DNA from 3 places in the Proteus sp. fly-1089 genome. Region 2 is predicted to be linked to each of the others. Evidence: predicted binding sites of a transcription regulator. Region 2 holds the regulator's gene; each other region holds the start of a gene.

Region 1 (3,254 bases), on a different contig from region 2:
TTCAATTAATTGCCCCATTAATTCACGAGTTGGCTCAATAAAAGCCATATCAATAAACTCATCAGGCTGGTGGGCTTGTTCAATCGAACCTGGGCCTAATACTAAGGTAGGGCAGAGATCCTGAATAAATGGCGCTTCAGTACAGTAGTTCACTGTTTGCGCTTTCTCACCTAATAACTTTTCAATGACAGCAACCATTTTATGATCGGTCGGGCACTCATAACCGGGAATAGGATCGTGTAGCGCTTCAACATTTAAGCGACCCGGCCAACGTGCTTTTACGGGCGCTAATGTTTCGTGTAGTAAATCATCTAAATCTTGCAATGTAAGCCCTGGTAATGGGCGAATATCCATATGAAGTTCGCAGCAAGCACAAATTCTATTTGCTGCATCACCGCCATTAATATAACCAAAGTTCATGGTGGGATAAGGGATAACAAATGCAGGGTTGTTATAGCGCGTTTTTAGCGTATCGCGTAGTGTACTAAGATGAGTAATGGATTCATGCATTAGCTCAATCGCATTCACTCCTTTTTCGGGATCGCTAGAATGTCCTGATTGCCCCGTAATACGTATCGCATTTGATAAATGCCCTTTATGTGCACGAATAGGTTTTAGGGATGTCGGTTCGCCAATAATGGCAAAATCAGGGCGGATTGTCGTATTGGCAGCAAAATAACGTGCGCCTGCCATAGAGGTTTCTTCATCTGCGGTGGCGAGAATATAAAGAGGGTGAGTTAACGCCTTAGTGTCTATATTTCGCAATGCATCAAGAATAAAAGCAAAAAAACCTTTCATATCCGCAGTGCCTAAGCCGTATAACTTATTTTCTTTTTCTGTCAGTGTAAAAGGATCTTGTGTCCAACGACCTTCATCAAATGGCACTGTGTCAGTATGACCACAGAGTAATAATCCGCCTTTCCCTGTTCCCAATGTTGCTAAAAGGTTAAATTTTCCTCGAGTTTCAGGTACAGGTTGAATTTCAATTGAAAAACCTAATGTTTCCAACCAATTAGCAAGCAAATTAATCAGCGATTCATTGCTTTGATCGTTCTTAGCATCTGTAGCACTGATAGAGGGCGTTGCAATTAATTGACGATAAATCTCAATAAATGTAGGTAATTTAATATTCACTGTTGACAGCCTTTCTTCATAATAGTATCAATATTCATGCACTTTTTTTGAATAAAAATACATTAATCGGTTTGTGTTCATAGTACAAGGTAAGAATGACATGTTAAATACTCTGATTGTAGGAGCAAGTGGTTACACTGGCGCTGAATTAGCCGCCTATCTTCAGCAGCATCCTCATGTGAATTTGAGCAGACTGATGGTATCAGCTCAAAGTGCAGATGCAGGAAAGTGCTTTTCTGAACTTCATCCTCAATATCGTGGCTTAGTGGATCTTCCTTTAGAGCCAATGGTTGATGTTGTTAAAGCGGCTGAAAATATTGATATCGTTTTTTTAGCAACAGCCCATGAAGTCAGCCATGACATTGCCCCGATTTTTTTAGAACAAGGTTGTGTGGTGTTCGACTTATCGGGTGCTTATCGAGTACAAAACAAGCATTTTTATCAACAATACTATGGATTCGAGCATAAGAATATAGATTGGTTATCACAGGCAGTTTATGGATTAGCTGAATGGAATGCTGACGTTATCAGTCAGGCGCAATTAATTGCTGTGCCGGGCTGTTATCCAACAGTATCTCAGTTGTCTCTAAAACCGCTAGTGGAAGCGGGGCTGTTAGATACTGCGCAATGGCCAGTCATTAATGCCACCAGCGGTGTGAGTGGTGCTGGCAGAAAAGCCTCTTTAACTAGCAGTTTTTGTGAAGTGAGCTTGCAGCCTTATGGTGTGTTTACACACCGCCATCAACCTGAAATTGCAACACATCTGGGTATTGATGTCATTTTTACACCTCATCTGGGTAATTTTGCCAGAGGGATCTTAGCCACTATCACCTGTAAGTTAAAAGTGGGTGTGACACAAGAGGATGTAAGACAAGTCTTTGATGAAGCGTATCAAGACAAGCCATTGGTGCGTGTTTACGACAAAGGATTACCTGCATTAAAAGCCGTGGTAGGAACTGCATTTTGTGATATCGGGTTTGCTCAACAAGGTGAACATCTGATTGTGGTGGGTGTTGAAGATAACTTGTTAAAAGGGGCCGCAGCGCAGGCGGTGCAATGTATGAATATTCGGTTTGGTTTCGCTGAAACCGAATCACTTATTTAAATAATGAGTAGGGAAGTTTCATGGAACCATTAATTATCAAACTGGGTGGTGTACTCCTTGATAACGAAGAAGCGCTAACACGCTTTTTCACAGCATTACAACAATATCGTTCAACACACTCTCGCCCTTTGGTCATCGTACATGGTGGTGGCTGTTTGGTGGATGAATTGATGGGTAAATTGCAATTACCGGTCGTGAAAAAGCAAGGCCTGCGTGTTACACCCGCTGATCAGATAGACATCATTACAGGAGCACTGGCCGGAAGTGCCAATAAGACCTTGTTATCGTGGGCAACTCAATTTGGGCTTAATGGAGTGGGACTTTCTTTGGGTGATGGACAATTAGCGAAAGTCACTCAAATCAATGAAGAGTTAGGTCATGTAGGAAATGCAACTCCCGGCTCTCCTGATTTACTTAATTTATTACTGGGTGCGGGCTATCTACCTATTATCAGCTCTATCGGTATGACTGAGAAGGGAGAGTTGATGAATGTGAATGCAGATCAAGCCGCAACCGCTATCGCAGAAACATTGGGTGCTGATTTAGTGTTGCTTTCAGATGTCAGTGGCATTTTAGATGGTAAGGGCCAAAAGATAGCAGAGATATCAGCCGAAAAAGCACAGACATTAATTGACCAAGGCATTATTACTGACGGCATGATTGTGAAAGTAAATGCAGCGTTAGAAGCGGCAAAAACACTCGGTAAACCCGTTGAAATTGCCAGTTGGCGCCATGCTGAAAAACTAACTGCACTGTTTAATGGTGTTGCAGTAGGAACCCGTATTTTAGCTTAAAAATAACTCTAGAAATCTTATCACTATTTGATAGTTGGCTGAATTTAAACAAATTAGGAATTGAAGGTTATCACTATGACTAAAGGCATTAAGAAAATTGTACTTGCGTACTCAGGTGGATTAGATACTTCGGCGATCATTCCTTGGCTAAAAGAACATTACGATAACTGTGAAGTTGTTGCTTTTGTTGCAGATGTTGGGCAAAGCCGTGATGATTTAGT
Region 2 (3,254 bases):
ATTACTCACCTCGCACACTGATTTTAAATAACCTTGAATTTGACCATGCCGATATTTTTGACGATTTAGCGGCAATTCAAAAACAATTCCATCATTTAGTTCGTATCGTTCCTGGCAGTGGGAAAATCATCATGCCTGACAACGATATGAATTTAAAACAGACCATTGGAATGGGATGTTGGAGCGAACAAGAATTCACGGGGGAAACAGGCGATTGGCAAGCTAAAAAACTCACTAATGACAGTAGTCATTTTGAGGTGTTTCATAAAGGCGAGCAGGTTGGAGAAGTGTGTTGGGGGCTTTCTGGTGAACACAACATGCAAAATGGCTTAATGGCAATAGTTGCTGCGCATCATGTTGGTGTTTTACCTGCTGACGCTTGTGAAGCATTAGATAAGTTTGTTAATGCGCGTCGTCGCTTAGAGTTACGTGGCGAAGTAAACCAGATCAGTGTCTATGACGATTTTGCACATCATCCTACGGCGATTTTAGCAACGCTTGAAGCACTACGCAGTAAAGTCGGTGGAACCGCGCGTATTATTGCGGTGTTAGAGCCTCGTTCAAATACCATGAAAATGGGAATTAGCAAGGATGATATCGCTCCAGCATTAGGTCGAGCTGATGAAGTGTTTCTATTCCAGCCACCGAATATTCAATGGTTAGTGAGTGATATTGCAGAGCATTGCGTACAACCAGCTCGTTGGAGTACTGACCTTGATGCATTAGTGGATATGATTGCGAAAGAAGCCCAAGCGGGCGATCATATTTTAATTATGAGTAATGGTGGTTTTGGTGGGATACATGAAAAGCTGCTTAAAAAATTAGCTCAGCCTAAAGGATCAGAGGATCAGTATTAGTAATAAATAAAAATAAGCCACTGAATGTTTAGTGGCTTATTTTAGGACGTTAGAGTAAAGAGATTATAATTCCTGATCAAACAGGTTTAGGATCGCATCTCGCAACTCTTCTGTTGAAAATCCAGGCGCTGGTGTTGAGAAAATAGTGTCATCACCTGCAATACTGCCGAGGATCCCTTCTGCTTTGCCTAATGAATCTAATAAACGTGCAATAAGTTGTGCCGCACCTGGACTCGTTCTTATCACCACAACCGAATGGTTATGGTCGATATCGAGTACCAGATTTTTTAATGGGCTACTTGCTGTTGGCACGCCAAGTTCAGTTGGAAGGCAATATACCATTTCCATTTTGGCGTTTCGTGTTCTTACTGCACCAAATTTTGTTAGCATACGAGAGATTTTGGATTGGTTAATATTATCAAATCCAGCCTCTTGCAATGCCGTCACAATCTCGCCTTGTGAACTGAATTTTTCTTCTTTCAGCAGGGCTTTAAACGCTTTAACCAAGTCTTCTTGCTTAGAAGGAACGCGCATAGTTCACCTTTAGTGAGTTATCAATAACCTGCGTATTATGCAGAGGAGTGAATTTTTATGCAACAAAAGACGATGAAAGGTGAGAGGTAATCTACTGAAAATTGTAAAGTAGAATGTACTACAAAAAAATTTTATTTATCGACTTTGAATGTGATAATTTAAGAAAGTGAAATATTTGTTAAATAAATGATAAGCTTAAATGATTATCGTAAGGAGATAGAGCCACTTAACATTTTACCCAATTTATTGGAATTATTTATCAAAAGAGTGCCCGCTATCTCATTAACAGATAAGCAATTTGTTTAGAATAACCCAAGTATTATTTTCCACTGTAAATGCCTTATTATGCAATATTGCTGTTAAATAATTGTTTTTCAAAAGGTGTATTGCGTAATAGTGAGTCTCTCTAAGGCGTTCCACTATCTCGTAACTAAGGAGTATCAGAATGAAAGTAGCAGTTCTCGGTGCAGCGGGTGGTATTGGTCAGGCACTGGCACTTCTTCTTAAAAATCAGCTTCCAGCTGGTAGTGAACTCTCTTTATATGATATCGCTCCCGTCACACCGGGTGTCGCAGCTGACTTAAGCCATATCCCAACTCAAGTGACTGTAAAAGGTTTTGCCGGCGAAGATCCATCTCCTGCATTAAAAGGCGCTGATGTTGTTCTGATTTCTGCGGGTGTTGCACGTAAACCTGGTATGGATCGTTCAGATCTTTTCAATGTTAACGCAGGTATTGTGCGTAACTTAATTGAAAAAGTAGCACAAAATTGCCCTAAAGCACTTATCGGTATCATTACTAACCCTGTAAATACGACAGTTGCTATTGCTGCTGAAGTGCTTAAAAAAGCGGGTGTTTACGATAAAAAACGTCTTTTCGGTATCACCACACTTGATATCATTCGTGCTAATACTTTTGTTGCTGAATTAAAAGGCCAAGATCCTCAGAAAACCAATGTTCCTGTTATTGGTGGGCATTCGGGTGTCACTATTCTTCCGCTACTTTCTCAAGTTGCTGGTGTATCATTTACAGATGATGAAGTCGCAGCACTGACAAAACGTATCCAAAATGCAGGTACTGAAGTTGTAGAAGCAAAAGCTGGTGGCGGATCAGCAACATTATCAATGGGACAAGCAGCCGCTCGTTTTGGTCTTTCATTAATTCGCGCTTTAAATGGCGAGAAAAATGTTATTGAATGTACCTATACAGAAGGTGACGGAGAATATGCCCGTTTCTTTGCACAACCTATTCTTTTAGGTAAAAACGGTGTAGAGGAATATTTATCTATTGGTAAATTAAGTGATTTTGAAAAACAATCTCTTAATGGCATGTTAGACGTATTGAAAAAAGATATAATTCTTGGTGAAGAATTTATTAATAAATAAAGATATACTTTTTTTGCTATAAAAATAATGCAAAATTAAATAAAAACCGCTGATATAGTATCAGCGGTTTTTTTTATTAATTATAATGCATGTAATTATTAGTTAATTATTAGTTTTGTCACGTATCTTTCGTTCAAGTAATTCTCCTGTTTCAGGATGAAAATAACGGCTTGGCCAAATTTCAGAAGGGGCAACACCAAGATAATCAGCAATGATTTTTTCTCCTTTAGGCCAAGGGCGTGACAGTGCATTAGCGAGTGTTGAAGAGCTTAACCCTGCTTGGCGAGAGATGGCAGCAAGTGTTGTTCCTCGTTTTCTAAGTGCGGCAATAATATCGGCAGGATGCCAATCAGATTTCCTTGAAATCATTTTTAATCCTTTTTCTATAAAATTAATTGCTGTGTTAGTGGTATAAATAACAGTTTATTAGAAATGTCTTAAAGCATTTAAACTGATTATTTAGAAAATAAAATAACATT
Region 3 (3,254 bases), on a different contig from region 2:
AAGCAGTCTCAACTAAGATAGAAGGGATTTCAGGTGCTTTTAATACTGCAAATCCGGCTTGATCAACCTTATTCTTATGCAGTTTATTAATTCCCCCCATCAATTTAAGCACTTCACTACCAAATTTCAGGCTGTCATTGATAGTCGCCGTTTGTACAAGATCAAGCATCGCATGATCAACATAACGGTCACCACTTTTGCTCACACCACCGATTAAATCAGACTCATTTTGTGTTTGTGCAAGATAGCGTGCAGTATTACTGGTCGCACCTGTTTTTGATAACGCAAAAACAGATGAACCTCTGGCAGAACGATTCGTAAATGCATCTGCATGAATAGAAACAAACAAGTCAGCTTGCATTTTTCGTGCTTTAGCAACACGTACTGTTAATGGAATAAACACATCTTCATTACGTGTCATATACGCCTTCATTTTGGCGTCTTTATCAATAAGTGTTCTTAAACGGCGTGCAATTTGTAAAACGACATCTTTTTCACGGGTTTTATATTTACCAATGGCACCGGGATCTTCACCGCCATGACCAGGATCGATCATGATAATGATAGGTCTATCTCGCCCTGCTCTACCCGGTTTACGTGTATCTGTCTGTGCAGGAACGGCTTGTTGTAAATCACCATCATTATATTCACGCAACAGCGCTAAGAGAGGATCATCTTCCGTATCAGCGCCATGACTAGGATAAAAATCTAGCACTAAACGGTTTTTAAATTCAGCAACAGGTTTGAGTGTAAACATTTGTGGTTGTACGGGTGTTTTTACTTCAAACACTAATCGCACTGTTTTAGGCGTGTTTTGACCAACCCGGATCAACTTTAAATAAGGATCGCTAGTCTGAACTTGATTAGCAACCCCCTTTAATACGCTATTAAGTTGAATACCTTCTAAATCTACCACAATACGTTCTGGGTTTGATAATGCAAACTGACGATATTTCAGTGGTGTTCTTGATTCTATAGTCACGCGAGTATAAGTCGAAGCAGGCCAAACCCTGACAGCAACAATAGATGCTGTCGCAGCAAAGCCAACAGGACTAACACTTAACAATAATAACGCGCCAATTCCTTTAACAAGACGACGACGAGTTTGATTGTGCTCAGAATGACTCATGAAAATATTCCAAAAAAACGATTAACGTCAATAAACTCTAAAAAGAGATAAAAAAAGTTAAGAACGAAAAACTTTACCCAATCCACACTTCACTGTCACTTAAAAACAGCACAATTACTCACATTTACACGAATATTCTGCCCTCATGCAAAACAATAAGATAGGATTTTGCTTGCCATTTCTCATCAAAAAGAATAAAAATACATTAAATGCGAATAAAAATTCACTTGAGAGGGTTTTATGAAAGAGCGCAGCACCGAATTGGTCGATGGATTCCGCCATTCGGTTCCGTATATTAATGCACATAGAGGCAAAACGTTTGTCATTATGTTGGGTGGCGAAGCTATCGCACATGAAAATTTTCCATCAATCATTAACGATATTGGATTACTACACAGTTTAGGTATCCGTTTAGTGGTTGTTTATGGCGCAAGACCACAAATTGATATGGCGCTTGAAGTACAAAAAGTCTCACCAATTTATCATAAATATACTCGTATTACTGATAGTGAAACCTTAGAAATTGTTAAACAAGCTGCGGGTACATTACAGCTCGACATTACAGCCCGTTTATCAATGAGTTTAAGTAATACACCATTACAAGGTGCGCATATTAATGTCGTTAGTGGCAATTTTGTCATTGCACAACCCTTGGGAGTTGATGATGGCGTGGATTATTGTCACAGCGGAAAAATTCGCCGTATTGATGAAGAAGCTATTCACCGCCAATTAGACAGTAACGCCATTGTATTAATTGGCCCTGTTGCAGTGTCTGTTACTGGTGAAAGTTTTAATCTCACATCTGAAGAAGTGGCAACACAACTTGCTATAAAACTTAAAGCGCAAAAAATTATTGGTTTTTGCTCTTTCCAAGGTGTTGTCGATGAAGATGGACACATTGTCTCTGAATTACTACCTAATCAAGCCGAAGATAAAATCCAAGAGCTACAAACCGAAGGCGATTACCACTCAGGTACAGTCAGATTTTTGCGAGGTGCCGTTAAAGCCTGTCGTCGAGGTGTGGAACGCAGCCACCTATTAAGTTATCAATCTGATGGTGCGCTTATTCAAGAGCTATTCTCTCGCGATGGTATAGGAACTCAAATCGTGATGGAAAGTGCTGAAAAAGTTCGTAGAGCCAATATCAATGATATTGGTGGCATACTCGAACTTATTCGCCCATTAGAGCAACAAGGTATTTTAGTCAGACGTTCAAGAGAACAATTAGAAATAGAGATAGATCAATTCACTATTATTGAACGCGATAATATGACTATAGCCTGTGCCGCACTTTACCCTTATCAATCAGAAAAAATTGGTGAAATGGCTTGTGTTGCTGTTCATCCTGATTATCGTAGCTCTTGTCGTGGTGAGGTATTACTACAACGTATTTCTACCCATGCTAAGCAATTAGGATTAGAAAAACTATTTGTTTTAACAACACGTAGTATTCACTGGTTTCAAGAAAAAGGATTTGAACCTGCTGAAATTGATAAATTACCCATTGAAAAGCAGGCACTCTACAATTATCAGCGTCGATCCAAAATTTTGATTTTAGATTTACATAAAGAGTAACTATCAAACATAAATAAAAAGACAGGCATCCCTCTCAAGCCTGTCTTTTATTGTTTTTATCTTATCCGACAGAAATTAATAACGTAACTTATCGACTAAACCACTTCGACGCTGAATACGTGTTTGAATAGCCATTTTCACCATATACTCGCTGGCATAAAGAGAAAGTTTTTGTTTAGCGCGTGTTAAGGCGGTGTACAGTAATTCACGGCTGACCACTGGCGAAAATTTTTCAGGCAATACTAATGCTGTATGCGTAAATTCAGATCCCTGTGATTTATGCACTGTCATAACATACGCAGTTTCGTGTTGAGGCAACCGGCTAGGTTGAATTGCTTTTAAAGTACCATCCGGTAATTGGAAAAAGGCTTTCATTTCGCCTTCATCATTATTGAGCATAATACCAATATCACCATTAAACAGCCCAAGTGTACTGTCATTTCGCTGGATCATAATTGGACGTCCAATATAGTCACTCTGGTAGCTATTTGTAGGGCGACGAATTAATCGTTGACGATGCAATAGCATTTCAATTCGATCATTTAATCCA

The links. Region 2 encodes ArgR, which controls arginine synthesis, uptake and breakdown. Its sites were predicted from a motif close to ANTGAATAAAAATACANT; they were not measured.
Region 1: argC (N-acetyl-gamma-glutamyl-phosphate reductase) is a predicted target of ArgR. The motif match lies at 1,181-1,198, and genes of this name have one in related genera.
Region 3: argA (amino-acid N-acetyltransferase) is a predicted target of ArgR. The motif match lies at 1,319-1,336, and genes of this name have one in related genera.

The regions. Positions count from the first base shown of each region.
Region 1 covers NZ_JBEETS010000008.1:173,169-176,422, forward strand. Annotated here, with positions in the region: gene argE (acetylornithine deacetylase) at 1-1,134, opposite strand, end outside; gene argC (N-acetyl-gamma-glutamyl-phosphate reductase) at 1,235-2,239, shown strand; gene argB (acetylglutamate kinase) at 2,260-3,033, shown strand; gene ABN080_RS16265 (argininosuccinate synthase) at 3,109-3,254, shown strand, end outside.
Region 2 covers NZ_JBEETS010000005.1:151,565-154,818, reverse strand. Annotated here, with positions in the region: gene mpl (UDP-N-acetylmuramate:L-alanyl-gamma-D-glutamyl-meso-diaminopimelate ligase) at 1-857, shown strand, start outside; gene argR (transcriptional regulator ArgR) at 921-1,391, opposite strand; gene mdh (malate dehydrogenase) at 1,837-2,775, shown strand; gene ABN080_RS12695 (helix-turn-helix domain-containing protein) at 2,878-3,144, opposite strand.
Region 3 covers NZ_JBEETS010000009.1:119,224-122,477, reverse strand. Annotated here, with positions in the region: gene amiC (N-acetylmuramoyl-L-alanine amidase AmiC) at 1-1,129, opposite strand, end outside; gene argA (amino-acid N-acetyltransferase) at 1,370-2,704, shown strand; gene recD (exodeoxyribonuclease V subunit alpha) at 2,780-3,254, opposite strand, start outside.